Regions from separate parts of the Limnochorda sp. genome, predicted to be linked through region 1. Evidence: riboswitches for the same ligand, from Rfam matches in the RefSeq annotation. Region 1 holds a riboswitch; each other region holds the start of a gene.
The links. A riboswitch is a leader RNA that binds a small molecule or an ion and turns the genes downstream of it on or off. The one in region 1 is predicted to bind S-adenosylmethionine.
Positions count from the first base shown of each region.

Region 1 (4,271 bases):
GCTCCAGGGGCGGGAGCCCGAGCCGGAGTCCGTCCGGCTCCTGGACATCGCCTTCATCCTCCACGCGGATCACGAGCTGAACGCCTCCACCTTCACCGGCCGGGTGATCGCCGCCACCCTTTCAGACATCCACTCAGGCGTGGTGGGGGCCCTGGGCGCCCTCAAAGGGCCCCTGCATGGCGGGGCCAACGAGTTGGCCCGGCGGATGTTCGAGACCATCGGGGAGGCCTCCCAGGCGGCCGCGTGGACCCAGCAAGCCCTGGCCCGGAAGGAGCGGATCATGGGCATGGGCCATAGGGTCTACCGGCAGGCCGATCCCCGGGCCGAGTTCCTCCGGCAGGAGCTCCTGGCCTTGCGCCACCGGCCGGAGGTGGGGCGGTGGCTGGACATCGCCCTGGAGGTGGAGCGGGTGGTGCGGGAGGCCAAGGGGCTCCACCCCAACCCAGACTTCTTCACCGCCATCCTCTACGGGGCGGTGGGGATCCCCACCCCGCTTTTCACCCCCGTCTTCGCGGTGAGCCGGGTCGCCGGCTGGGGGGCCCACGTGCTGGAGCAGCTGGCCAACAACCGGCTGATCCGCCCGCGGGCCCAGTATGTGGGGCCTGGTCCCCGCCCCTTTGTCCGGCTGCCTGAGCGGACGTGACGGGGCCCGGGCGGCTCTGCCCGGGCCCCGGGGGCGGCGTCACGCGCCGCCGGCCATGGCGGGGATGATGAGGATCTCGTCGTTCTCGCCGACGGGGGTGTCGAGGCCCCCCAGAAAACGGATGTCCTCATCGTTGACAAAGAGGTTGACGTGGGGCCGGAGGGCTCCATCCTCTTGGAACAGGCGGCTCTCCGCCGCAGGGTACCGCTGGGTGAGGGAGGCCAGGGCTTGGCCCACCGTTTCGCCTTCAGCGGTGACCTCCCGGGCTCCGTCGGTGACGGCCTGCAGGAGGCTGGGGATGATCACTCGGGGCATGGGTGCACTCCTCCTTGGCTCGCGGCGGGAAACCCCGCCGGGCGAAGTTCGACCGCCTGGGCGGATGAGTGGGTGGCGTACCACCGTTCGAAGTCGGCCAGGCGCGGCTCCACCACCGGGGGCGCGCTCGCCTGACCTTCCAAAGCGCTCACCGTCTTGTAGCCGTTGCCGGTGATGTAAAGGACCGTTCGCTCATCGGGCCTGATGTGGCCCTGGGCCACCAGCTTCCGCAGCGCGGCCACCGTCACGCCGCCTGCGGTTTCCGCGAAGATGCCCTCGGTGCGGGCCAAGAGCCGGATCCCTTCGATGATCTCCTCGTCGGTGACCGCGGCCGCCGCCCCGCCCGTCTCCCGGATGGTCTTCAGGGCCAGCACCCCGTCCGCGGGGTTGCCGATGGCCAGGGACCGGGCAATGGTCTGAGGCCGGACTGGCTCCACGTGATCCAACCCCGCCTCCCAGGCCCGGACGATGGGCGCGCAGCCGGCCGCCTGGGCGATGGAGACCCGGGGCCGCTCGCCGAAGACCAGGCCCAAGTCCAGGAGCTCCTGGAAGCCCTTGGCGATCTTGGTGGCCAGGGAGCCCCCGGCCGCGGGGACGACCACGTGGTCGGGCAGGTCCCAGCCCAGCTGCTCCACCGTCTCAAAGGCCAGGGTCTTGGAGCCTTCCGCGTAGAACGGCCGCAGGTTGATGTTGACGAAGCCCCAGCCGTACCGGTCCGCGATCTGGATGCAGAGCCGGTTGACGTCGTCGTAGGTGCCTTTGACCCCGATGATGTGGGGGCCGTAGACGGCGGCGCCCAGAATCTTCTCCGGCTCCAAGTCCGCCGGAACGAAGAGGTAGGCTGGGAGCCCCGCCCGGGCCGCGTGGGCGGCCAGGGCGCTGGCCAGGTTGCCCGTGGAGGCGCAGGCGACCACGGGGATGCCCATCTGCTGGGCGGTGGCCACGGCCAGGGCGACCACCCGATCCTTGAAGGAGTAGGAGGGGTTGACGGTGTCGTTCTTGATCCAGAGCTCCTCCAGCCCTATCTCCTTGGCCAGGCGCTCGGCCGGATGGAGGGGGGTGAAGCCGGCGCCCAGGTCGTTGGGGGGGATCTCGTTCACCGGAAGGAGGGCCCGGTAGCGCCAGAGGCTGGAGGTATGGCAGGGGAAGGGCTCGGAGGTGAGGCGCTGGCGGACCGCCTCCCAGTCGTAGGCCACCTCCAGGGGGCCAAAGCACTCGGTGCAGACGTACTGGGCCGAGACAGGGAACCGCTCACCGCAGAGGCTACAGACCAGACCCGCCACCGACACGGCCGCACACTCCTTCGTGCCGGCACCCACACGGCGAGGGACAAAAAAAGCTCTCTCAGGAGATGAGAGAGCACGGGTCCGCCGTCACCCCGCATCTCTCAGGACCCCTGACGCAGGTCCTGCAGGAATTGGCACCGCGCGGCTCGCGGCCGCCGGTTGCCGGGCTTCATCGGGCCAGTCCCTCCGCCACTCTGGATGCAGGCACAAAAAGTTGTAAGGCTGTTGTGTGTTGCCGGTATTATAAGAGCCGCTCGCGAGAGGTGTCAAGAGGGCTGCCGCGGCGGGCGGCCCCTTCCTCGCGCCCAGGGGCCCTCGCCGCCCTTCGCACGCTGCCGGGCGTTGCCGGCGGCAGGACGCTGGGGAAGCGCAGGGCTCACACCGGCTCTTGGAGGAACGCTTCGAGCAGGGCGTTGAAGGCTTCTGGCGCCTCCTGCATGGGCACATGCCCCACGCCCTCCAGCACCTCCAACCGGGCGCCGGGGATCTGGCGGGCCGCGTCGTAGCCGTCGCTCACCGGGAAGGTCCGGTCTTCCGACCCCCAGACGATCAGGGTGGGCAGCTGGATCTGGGGCAGGCGGGGGTAGAGGTGGGCGTCGGGGAACATGAGGGTGACGCCGGTGAAGAGCGCGGCCAGGCGGCTCTGCCGGTGGGCGCTGATGGTCTCGTCGATGGCCTCCTCGGTGACCCGTGCCGGCGACGCGAAGATGGCCTCCTCTAGGAACCGCCGGATCACCGGCCGGCGGGGCCGGCCCAACACCTGCCAGAAGAGGGCGGGCACGAAACGCCGGCGGGAAGCCCACGACTGCTTTTTCCGGCCGACCCCGGCCGCGTCCACCAAGACCAGCCGGGCCAGCCGTTCGGGCCAGCGGAGGGCGACGGTGCCGGCGATGGCGCCGCCCAAGGAGACGCCCACCAGGGTGACCTGCTCAAGGTCCAGAGCCTCCAAGAACGCGGCCACGTGGCGCGCGTAGTAGGTGACGGTGTAGGAAGCGAGGGGCTTGGCGGTGCCCCCATGACCGGCCAGATCCAGCGCGATGGCCCGGTAGCGCCGGCTCAAGGGAACCAGATTCTCCCGCCAGCTGAGGTGGCTGGCCCCGTACCCGTGGATGAAGACCACCGGGGGCGCCTCCGACGGGCCCAGATCCACGTACGCGGTGGCCAGACCCAGCGCGTGGACGACCCGGGGCGCGCCCAGCGGCTGGGATGGGGGTGCAGGCACAGGCCGTTCCCTCCCCCGAGACGTCTAGGGAACTCTTCTTGGACAAGCATAGCACAAGAGGGTCAATTCTGCACTCGAGGACGGCCCGGTCCCCCGGCAGGCCCCTTCGGCTGAGGGGCCCAGGGTGTGCTAGAATGAATCTGATTGCGAGTTCAGTCGCTGGGCCGCCGCGGCCCAGCCCTCTGGCTTCCACCCCTGGGAGGGAAAGGAGCTCTCCCCGTGGCAGTAAACCCACCCCACCGCCCCGGTGGCCGCTGGGCCCATGGCTTGGTCACGATGGCTCTTCTGGCGACGGCTCTTCTGGCGGGCCTGATGGTCCGCTTCCCCGTTCCGGCTGGCGCCCAAGAGGTTCCCGTCCGGCTCGCCGACGAGATGATGGTCCTCCTCCAGGGGGAGAGCGCCGTCCAGGTCCTCCACCTCTTCACCCTGGTCAATGAGAGCCAGGCCCCGGTGGCCTTGCCTGCCCTGCCCGTGCTCGACGGCGCCGTCCGCCTCCAGGTGCTGCGCCTGGAGCCTGACGGATCGGGGCTGCCGGTGGTGGAGCGGGTGGGGCCTGGGGAGCCCCCCGAGGACCCTGAACCCCTGGCCCCGGGTGAGGCCCGCCGGTACCAGGCCACCTACCGTCTCTGGCAGCGGGAGGCCGTCCTCCCCTTGCGGCGCCCCCTGCCCTATCCCACCGACGGCACCCTCCTCCTCACCCGTCCGGGGGAGTTGGAGGTGACCGGGGTCCGGGTGGCCCGCACGGGCTCCACGGAGGCCGACGGGGTGGAGCTGGATCTCTACCAGGTGGAGGCGACGGGGCCCG
Region 1 covers NZ_VSCV01000003.1:102,006-106,276, forward strand. The annotation lists gene FWJ67_RS02585 (citrate/2-methylcitrate synthase) at 1-643, shown strand, start outside; gene FWJ67_RS02590 (ubiquitin-like small modifier protein 1) at 683-958, opposite strand; gene FWJ67_RS02595 (threonine synthase) at 946-2,247, opposite strand; SAM riboswitch class I at 2,336-2,449, opposite strand; gene FWJ67_RS02600 (alpha/beta fold hydrolase) at 2,621-3,466, opposite strand; gene FWJ67_RS02605 (hypothetical protein) at 3,686-4,271, shown strand, end outside.

Region 2 (4,271 bases), on a different contig from region 1:
GTCGCAAAGAACTGTTTCCATCTTGGTCTACGCCCCGGCCTCGGCGCCTCTTTACCGGACCTTTCCTGAGGAGCTCTTCCGCCAGCGTCAGGCGGAGCTGGGGGTCCGAATCACCCTGGCCCGCAGTTACGACGAGGTCCGGGAGGCCATTGCCGAGGCCGACGTCTACTTCGGCTCCCGGCTCCAGCCCGAGGAGTTCCGCCGGGCCCGCCGCCTCCGGTGGATCCACGTGCCCTCGGCCGGGATCGAGAAGCTCCTCCACCCGGACCTGGTGGCAAGTGACTGCCTCCTGACCAACAGCCGCGGGTGCATGGCCGATGCCGTGGCCGACCACACCCTGGGCGCCATCATCTACTTCGCCCGGGGCTTCGACCTGGCGGTGGCGGGCCAGCAGGCCCGGCGGTGGGAGCCGGTGGCCCAACGGCGCATGCCCATGGAGCTGGCCGACCTCTCGGTGGGCCTGGTGGGCTTCGGTGAGATCGGGCGTGCCCTGGCCACCCGCTGTAAAGCCTTGGGGATGAGGGTCTTCGCCATGCGGCGGCAGAAGGGGGTCAACCCCTGCCCCGACCTGGTGGAAGCTATGTGGGGTCCCGACGATCTGGACCGGCTCATCGACGCGTCCACCTTTGTGGTGCTGGCGGTGCCCGTCGTCTCGGATACCCACCACCTGATCGGCGAGCGGGAGCTGAAGCGGATGGGGCCCGGGCGGTTCCTCATCAACGTGGGTCGGGGCCAGCTGGTGGATGAGGCGGCCCTCCTCCGGGCCCTCCGGGAAGGGTGGATCGGCGGGGCGGCCCTGGACGTCTTCGAGCAAGAGCCCTTGCCGCCCGAAAGCCCCCTCTGGGGCCAGCCCAACCTGCTCATCACCCCCCACATCGCGGGCCAGACCCCCCGCTACTGGGAGCGGGTGGTGCATCTCTTCTTCCGGAATCTGGAGCGCTTCCTGGCGGGGGAGCCTCTGGAGCGGCTGGTGGACAAGAAGCGGGGCTACTAGGCTGACTGGAGAGCGTCGGGGAAGACGGAGCGAGGAGGGACGTCCGTGCCCGAACTCAGGGAGGATCCATGGACGGGACGATGGGTGCTGATCGCGGCCGAGCGGAGCCAGCGCCCCCATGATGGGGGCTCCCGGGCCCATGCGGCCTGGACCCGGTCCAGCGCCCCACAAGCGGCAGGCCGCTCCTGCCCCTTCTGCCCGGGGCACGAAGAGAAGACACCGCCCGAGACCTTCCGGGCCGGCGCGGCCGACCTGGAGCGGCTGGAGGGTTCCGCCGACGTGGGCGCCGAACCGCCGGGCGAGGGCCCCTGGCAGGTCCGGGTGGTGCCCAACCTGTACCCCATGGTCCGCTCCGAGGTGGGGCCTGAGCCGCTGAGCTGGGGCGGCCGGGCCCGGGTGCCCGCCTTCGGCATGCACGAGGTGATCATCGAAACCCCGGAGCACCAGACGCCTTTCCAGCAGCTTTCTTTGGAGGACCGCCGCCTCATCCTGGCGGTCCTCCGGCAGCGGCTGGCCGCCCATTACCAGGACAAGCGCCTGGAACAGGTGATCCTCTTCAAGAACTGGGGGAAGGAAGCGGGGGCGTCCCTCGAGCACCCTCACGGCCAGCTGGTCGCCCTCCCCTGGGTGCCCCCGGCCATCCGGCGGGAGCTGGTCCGTTCCCGGGAGCACCACCGGGAGACGGGCCGGTGCCTCCTCTGCACCATCGTGGAAGAGGAGCTGGAGGACGGCAGCCGGGTGGTGGCCGCCGACGAGGCGATGGTCCTCCTGGCCCCCTTCGCCTCCGGCTCCCCTTACGAGGTCTGGCTGGTGCCCCGGCGGCACGGCGCCCGCTTCGAGGCGTCCAGCGAGGCGGAGCGGGAGGCCCTGGCCCGCTGGCTGGGCTGGCTCCTGGAGCGGGTGGAGGGGCTCCTGGGTCCCGTGGCCTACAACTGGGTCCTCCACACGGCCCCTCGGGTGGGGCGGGGCTTCCTGGAAGGGGAGGCGCTGGAGCAGGGGTACCACTGGCACCTGGAGTTCCGCCCCCGGGTGAGCACGCCGGCCGGCTTCGAGTGGGGCGCGGGGGTGGACGTCAACGTGGTCGCGCCCGAGCAGGCGGCCGCATGGCTCCGGGAGACGGCCAAGGAGGCAGGCATGGGCGCGCGTCCAGCCCCGCCCCCAGCGCGTTGACGCTCTGGGGGGCGCGTGCTAGGATGGTGGCGATCTGTGGACCTGTGCCGTGAAGCTCTTATCGAGAGTGGTGGAGGGACGGGCCCGATGAAACCCGGCAACCAGCCGCGCCTGTGCGGTCCGGTGCCAACTCCCGCAGGCCACCACCTGGCCTGGCAGATGAGGGCGACCCATGCCTCCTTTCCGGGCGCCGGAACGGAGGGTTTTTTCGTCCCCGAGCCAGCACGGCGCATCCAAGGAGGCAACGACGAACCCCATGGGTGAGAGCAGGCGTCGATTCTTCACCTCCGAGTCGGTGACGGAGGGTCATCCCGACAAGCTGTGCGACCAGGTTTCCGATGCCGTCCTCGATGCCATTCTGGCCCAGGATCCCGAGGCGCGCGTCGCCTGCGAGGTGAGCGTGACCACCGGGCTCCTGCTGGTGATGGGCGAGATCTCCACCTCCTGCTATGTGGATATTCCCACCATCGCCCGGGAGACGGTCCGCTCCATCGGCTACGACCGGGCCAAGTACGGTTTCGATGCCGAAACCTGTGCCGTTCTCAATTCTATTCAGGAACAGTCGCCCGATATCGCGGTGGGCGTGGGCCGCTCCCTGGAGGCCCGCCAGGCGAGCCACGACCCCTACGACGCCATCGGCGCCGGCGACCAGGGGATGATGTTTGGGTACGCGTGCGATGAGACGGAGGAGCTGATGCCCGCCCCCATCGCACTCGCCCACAGCCTGGCCCGGCGGCTGGCCCAGGTGCGCAAGGACGGCACCCTCCCTTACCTCCGGCCCGACGGCAAGACCCAGGTGACCGTCGAGTACGAGGACGACCGGCCGGTCCGGGTGGAGACCATCGTCGTCTCGGCCCAGCACAGCCCCGACATCTCCCAGAAGGAGCTGGCCGAGGACATCATCGAGCATGTGGTCCAGGCGGTGATCCCGGCCGATCTCATGGATGAGAAGACCAAGATCCTGGTCAACCCCACGGGGCGCTTTGTGGTGGGCGGGCCCCAGGGGGATACGGGGCTGACGGGCCGGAAGATCATCGTGGACACCTACGGCGGGATGGCCCGGCACGGCGGCGGCGCCTTCTCGGGCAAAGACCCCACCAAGGTGGACCGGTCCGCCTCCTACGCCGCCCGCTACGTGGCCAAGAACATGGTGGCCGCGGGTCTGGCCCGGCGCCTGGAGCTGTGGATCTCCTACGCCATCGGCGTGGCCCGGCCCCTGGCCATCGGCGTGGACAGCTTTGGCACGGGCACGCTGCCCGATGAAGAGCTGGCCCGGCTGGCCGCCCAGGTCTTCGACTTCCGGCCGGCGGCCATCATCGAGCGGCTCCAGCTCCGCCGGCCCATCTACCGCCAGGTCGCGGCGTACGGCCACTTCGGCCGGCCCGATCTGGACCTGCCCTGGGAGCGGCTGGACCTGGTGCCCGAGCTCCGCTGACCGGCCGGCGGCCGGCCCAGGTTCGAGGCGCGGGCGCTGGAGCGGGCGCCGGCCAGGCAGGCTGGGCTGGAGGTGACCTCATCCTGCGACGCGAAGCGGTCTTTCACCGTCCCGAGCCTCCCTGGGCCTACGCCGGTCCCAACCGGTCCTTGGTGGTGCGGGTGCGGGTGGGCCGGGGGGATGTGGAACGGGTCCGGATCGTCTACCGGGACCGGTACGCCCCGCCCAGCGCCAACCGGGTGGCCCCCATGGCGCGGGTGGGGCGGGACGAGCTCTTCGATTACTATGAGGCGGAGCTCACCCTGGACCCGCCCCGCTACCGGTACCTCTTCGCCTTGGAGGGTCCCGAGGGAACCCTTTGGTACGGCGAGGGAGGCCTGGCGCCCGACCCGCCCGAGGACGGGCCTTTCGAGGTGCCCTACCTCTTCGCCGAGGACCGGTTCCAGGTGCCCGACTGGTGGCAGGACGGGATCATCTACCAGGTGATGCCCGACCGGTTCTGGGGGCCCGCCCGGCCGCCGGCGGGGGAGGGGTGGCTCCGTTGGGATGAGCTCCCCAGCCAGAGCGGCCGCTATCCGGGGACCTTGCGGGGGATCCGCGAACGCCTCGACCACCTGGAGGAGCTGGGCGCGACCATCCTCTATTTGAACCCTATCTTCCTCTCCTCGGCGT
Region 2 covers NZ_VSCV01000001.1:202,371-206,641, forward strand. The annotation lists gene FWJ67_RS00990 (D-2-hydroxyacid dehydrogenase) at 1-994, shown strand, start outside; gene FWJ67_RS00995 (DUF4931 domain-containing protein) at 1,040-2,164, shown strand; SAM riboswitch class I at 2,220-2,330, shown strand; gene metK (methionine adenosyltransferase) at 2,421-3,599, shown strand; gene FWJ67_RS01005 (glycoside hydrolase family 13 protein) at 3,683-4,271, shown strand, end outside.
Region 2: it holds a riboswitch for S-adenosylmethionine, as region 1 does, so the genes downstream of both, metK (methionine adenosyltransferase) here and FWJ67_RS02595 (threonine synthase) in region 1, are expected to answer to the same signal.

Region 3 (4,271 bases), on a different contig from region 1:
CGTGGCGCTCCGGGCGCCGGTCAGGGCGGCCCCGCTGGCGGTAGCCACCGCGGCCAACTCGTCCTCTGTTTGCCAGACCAGGACCGAGCTGGTGCCGCCGTCCACGGTGGGGACGGTGGCGTGGCGCTCCAGGTAGACGCTCTCATCGGTGGCCGGGCTGATGGGGTAGTAGCTTTGGAAGGCGATGCCGGCCGCCAGCTTCCCCATGGCCACCGCCTGGGTGCCGGAGAGGAAGAGCCGGACGGGGCGCTCTGCCCGGGGGGCGAGCCGGAGGGGCAGGGCCTCCAGATCCCAGGTCTCCCGCGCGTAGGCGTAGGCCAAGTCGACGGCCTGCTGGTTCAGCTCGGTCATGGGGCTCGAGCCGAAGGTGAGGGCCACGCCCTTCTTGATCAGCTCCGGATCGTACTGGAGCAAGGCGCCCGAGAGGGCGACGGCCACCGTGTTGATCATCCGCTCGGCCCGGGCCCGGGAGGCGCCCAGGGTGCTGGTGAGGTGCTCGGCCAACTCGCCGTAGGGGACGGAGAGGACCGTCACCCCCCGTCGGCGAGCCGCCTCCAAGAGCCCGGCGGTGGTGGGGGGGAGCCCCGCCTCTTCCAGGTGGGAGACCAAAGCCTCCTGGAGCGGGGGATCCAGGAAGACCATCCGGTCAATGGGGACGTCGGCCGCCCCGGCGTCGTGCAACAGGAGCCCCCCGGCGGCCACGGCCAGCGCGTGCCGGACCAGGGTCTCCGTCTCGAAAGTGACCAGGATGTCCACCGGGTTCCGGTGAACCGCCACCGGGTGGGTGGCCACCCGGATGTCGAAGTAGCTGTGCCGGCCCATGATGTTGGAGTAGTACTCCCGACGTCCGAAGACGAAGAAGCCTCCCGCGGCCGCGGCGCGCCCAAAGACGCCGGCGGCCGTGTCCACACCCTTGCCCTGGGGCCCGCCGACCCGCCAGGCGATATCGACCACGTTTGCGCTCACCGTCGCTCCTCCCTGGGCTTCCACTGGTTCTGTGTACACTGTATGAAGAAACCTACTCATAGCTATTCTCGATTGGCCAGAGATCTCCTGCGCCTCGCCACCGGCCCGCCGCCCATCACCCCGGACCCACCGGTCCAGCCCTCAGACTTCTCTGCCACTTTGCCAGGGAGTTGACGGCACGCCAAGGAACGGCTAGACTGGCACCAAGTGACGGTCTCCGGCCGTCTCGCCACAACTGCATAGTGCTTTTGAGGTGCTTTCATCCAGAGTGGCGGAGGGACAGGCCCGATGAAGCCCGGCAACCGGCACCCCTGGCGGGGGTGTGCGGTGCCAATTCCTGCCGGATTTCCCGGAGAGATGAGAGCCGACGGAGCGGCCTCTTCACTCGGGAAGAGGCCTTTTTCTTCCTCAAGCTCACGGCCCGTCGCCCGAGGCGGGCGCTCCCGGGGCCGGCAGCCGCTTCTGGCACGGGAGCGCCGGAGCACGGCGACGGGAGGGAAGACCCCTGGCCTACGTAACACCGGACGGGTCCCTGGGAACGGTTCCCGCCACGCCCCAGGTGGCAGCCCCGCGGGCCGGACGGGTCGTCGTTCGACTCCAGGGTGTCCACAAGGGATTTGAGACGGAAAACGGGCGGATCGAGGCCCTGCGGGGCATCGATCTGGAGGTGCGCGCCGGCGAGATCTACGGCGTCATCGGGGTGAGCGGCGCCGGCAAGAGCACCCTGGTCCGCTGTGTCAACCGCCTGGAACGGCCTGATGCCGGCCGGGTGGAGGTGGACGGGGTGGACCTCACCTCGCTGGAAGGGGCCGAACTGCGCCGCATGCGCCAACGCATCGGCATGGTCTTCCAGCACTTCAACCTCCTCCGTTCCCGGACCGTGGCGGGGAATGTGGCCCTCCCCCTGGAGATCGCCGGGCGACCCCGGGCGGAGATCCGCCAGCGGGTGCAGGAGCTCCTGGAGTGGGTGGGGCTGGCCGACCGGTGGGCCAGCTACCCCTCGGAGCTGTCGGGCGGCCAGAAGCAGCGGGTGGGCATCGCTCGGGCTTTGGCCAACCGGCCCCGGTTGCTTCTCTGCGACGAGCCCACCTCCGCGCTGGATCCCGAGACCACCGCCTCGGTCTTGGACCTGCTCAAGCGGGTGCGGGACGAGATGGGGGTGACCATCCTCATCATCACCCACCAGATGTCGGTGGTCCGGGCCATCTGTGACCGGGTGGCGGTGGTGGAGGCGGGCCGGGTGGTGGAGGAAGGGCCCACCAGCGAGGTGCTCGTCCGGCCCCAGTCGGAGGCGGCCCGCCGCCTGCTGGGCCGGTCCGGCCCCCGGCGCCAGCCCCTGCCCGACCGGACGCCGCCCCCACCGGGCCAGGAAGCCCGGCTGGTGGAGCTCCACTTCGTCGGCGAGACGGCCAAGGAGCCGGTCATCACCCACCTGGTCCGGCGGTTCCCCGTCATGGCCAACATCCTGAGCGGTCAGATCGACCGGTTGGGCGGGACGCCCTTCGGGGTGCTCTTGGTGGAGTTGACGGGCAAGCCCGGCGACCTGGAGCGGGCCCTCACCTACCTCCGGGAGGTCGGGGTGATCATCCAGGAGTGGCATGAGGAGGTGGAGGAGCGATGATCATCTCGCCCGTGGTCCTCAAGCTGACCTGGGAAGCCCTCCAGGAGACCCTGCTCATGGTCGGCGTTGCCACGGTCTTGGCTGAGCTGGGCGGGCTGCCACTGGGGGTTCTCTTGGTGACGACCGCCCCCGGGCGGATCCTCGCCTCGCCCCGCCTCCACCACGTGCTGGGCCTGATCGTCAACGTGGGCCGATCCATTCCGTTCATTATTTTGATGGTGGCCATCATCCCCTTCACCCGCTGGTTGGTGGGAACCTCCATCGGGACCACGGCGGCCATGGTCCCGCTGACCGTCGCCGCCATCCCCTACGTGGCCCGGCTGGTGGAAAGCTCCCTCAACGAGGTGGATCCGGGCGTGGTGGAGGCGGCGGTCGCCATGGGGGCCACCCCCTGGCAGGTGATCTGGAAGGTCTACCTGCCCGAAGCGGTCCCGTCCCTCATTCTCGGAGGGACCATCACGGCCATCACCCTGGTGGGCTACTCGGCCATGGCCGGGGCCGTGGGGGGCGGCGGGCTGGGCGACCTGGCCATCCGGTACGGGTACCAGCGGTTCCGGACGGACGTGATGCTGGTCACCGTGGCGGTGTTGGTGGTGCTGGTCCAGGGGATCCAGTACCTGGGCAGCTACTGGGCCCGGCGGCTGGACCGGCGGTGAAGGTTTGGGGTTGGGGGAACCCCACGCGGGAGTGACGCGCCCAAAGCGCAACGAAGGAGGCGACGTACGTACGATGGGAAGCCGTGCCATCTTCCGGGGAGCCGGGCTCTTGGGGGTGCTCTTGATCCTGGCCATGGCCCTTGTGGCCGGGACCGCCGCGGCCCAGACGGTGCTCCGGGTCGGGGCGACGCCGGTGCCCCACGCTGAGGTGCTCCAGGTGATCCAGCCCCAGCTGGCCGCGGAAGGGATCCAGTTGGAGATCGTGGAGTTTACCGATTATGTCCAGCCCAACCTGGCGCTGGCCGCGGGCGATCTGGACGCCAACTACTTCCAGCACATCCCCTACCTGGAGCAGTTCTCCCAGGACCACCGCCTGGACCTCACCTACATCGCCGCGGTCCACATCGAGCCCATGGGCGTCTACTCGGGCCGGTGGACCCGGCTGGAGGACCTGCCCCAGGGGGCTTCCATCGCCATCCCCAACGACCCGACCAACGGGGGCCGGGCCCTGCTCCTCCTCCAGTCGGCGGGTCTGATCCGCCTGGACCCGGCCGCCGGCATCACGGCGACCATCCTCGATGTGGTGGAGAACCCCCTGGGCCTCCGCTTCCGGGAGCTGGAGGCGGCCCAGCTGCCTCGGGTCCTCCCCGATGTGGACGCGGCCGTCATCAACACCAACTACGCGCTGGAGGCGGGCCTCAACCCCGTGGCCGACGCCCTCACCATCGAGGGGAGCGACTCGCCCTACGCCAACGTGCTGGCCGTCCGCACCGACCGGCAGGACGATCCGGCCCTCCAGGCCCTGGCCCGGGCCCTCACCTCCAGCCAGGTCCGGGACTTCCTCCTGGAGCGGTACGGAGGCGCGGTGGTGCCCGCCTTCTGAGCCTGAACCGTCATCCCCTCGGGGCCCCGGCTTCGCCGGGGCCTCTCCCTTTTCAAAGGCCTCCCGACCCCTGATGCGGAACTGGATACCAAGCGGCCTGTCCCGCTTTGCAGTTGGGAGTGGTATGCTAAGCCGCGAACGGCTC
Region 3 covers NZ_VSCV01000002.1:1,458-5,728, reverse strand. The annotation lists gene FWJ67_RS01215 (2-oxoacid:acceptor oxidoreductase subunit alpha) at 1-966, opposite strand, end outside; SAM riboswitch class I at 1,223-1,330, shown strand; gene FWJ67_RS01210 (methionine ABC transporter ATP-binding protein) at 1,526-2,587, shown strand; gene FWJ67_RS01205 (methionine ABC transporter permease) at 2,590-3,243, shown strand; gene FWJ67_RS01200 (MetQ/NlpA family ABC transporter substrate-binding protein) at 3,377-4,126, shown strand.
Region 3: it holds a riboswitch for S-adenosylmethionine, as region 1 does, so the genes downstream of both, FWJ67_RS01210 (methionine ABC transporter ATP-binding protein) here and FWJ67_RS02595 (threonine synthase) in region 1, are expected to answer to the same signal.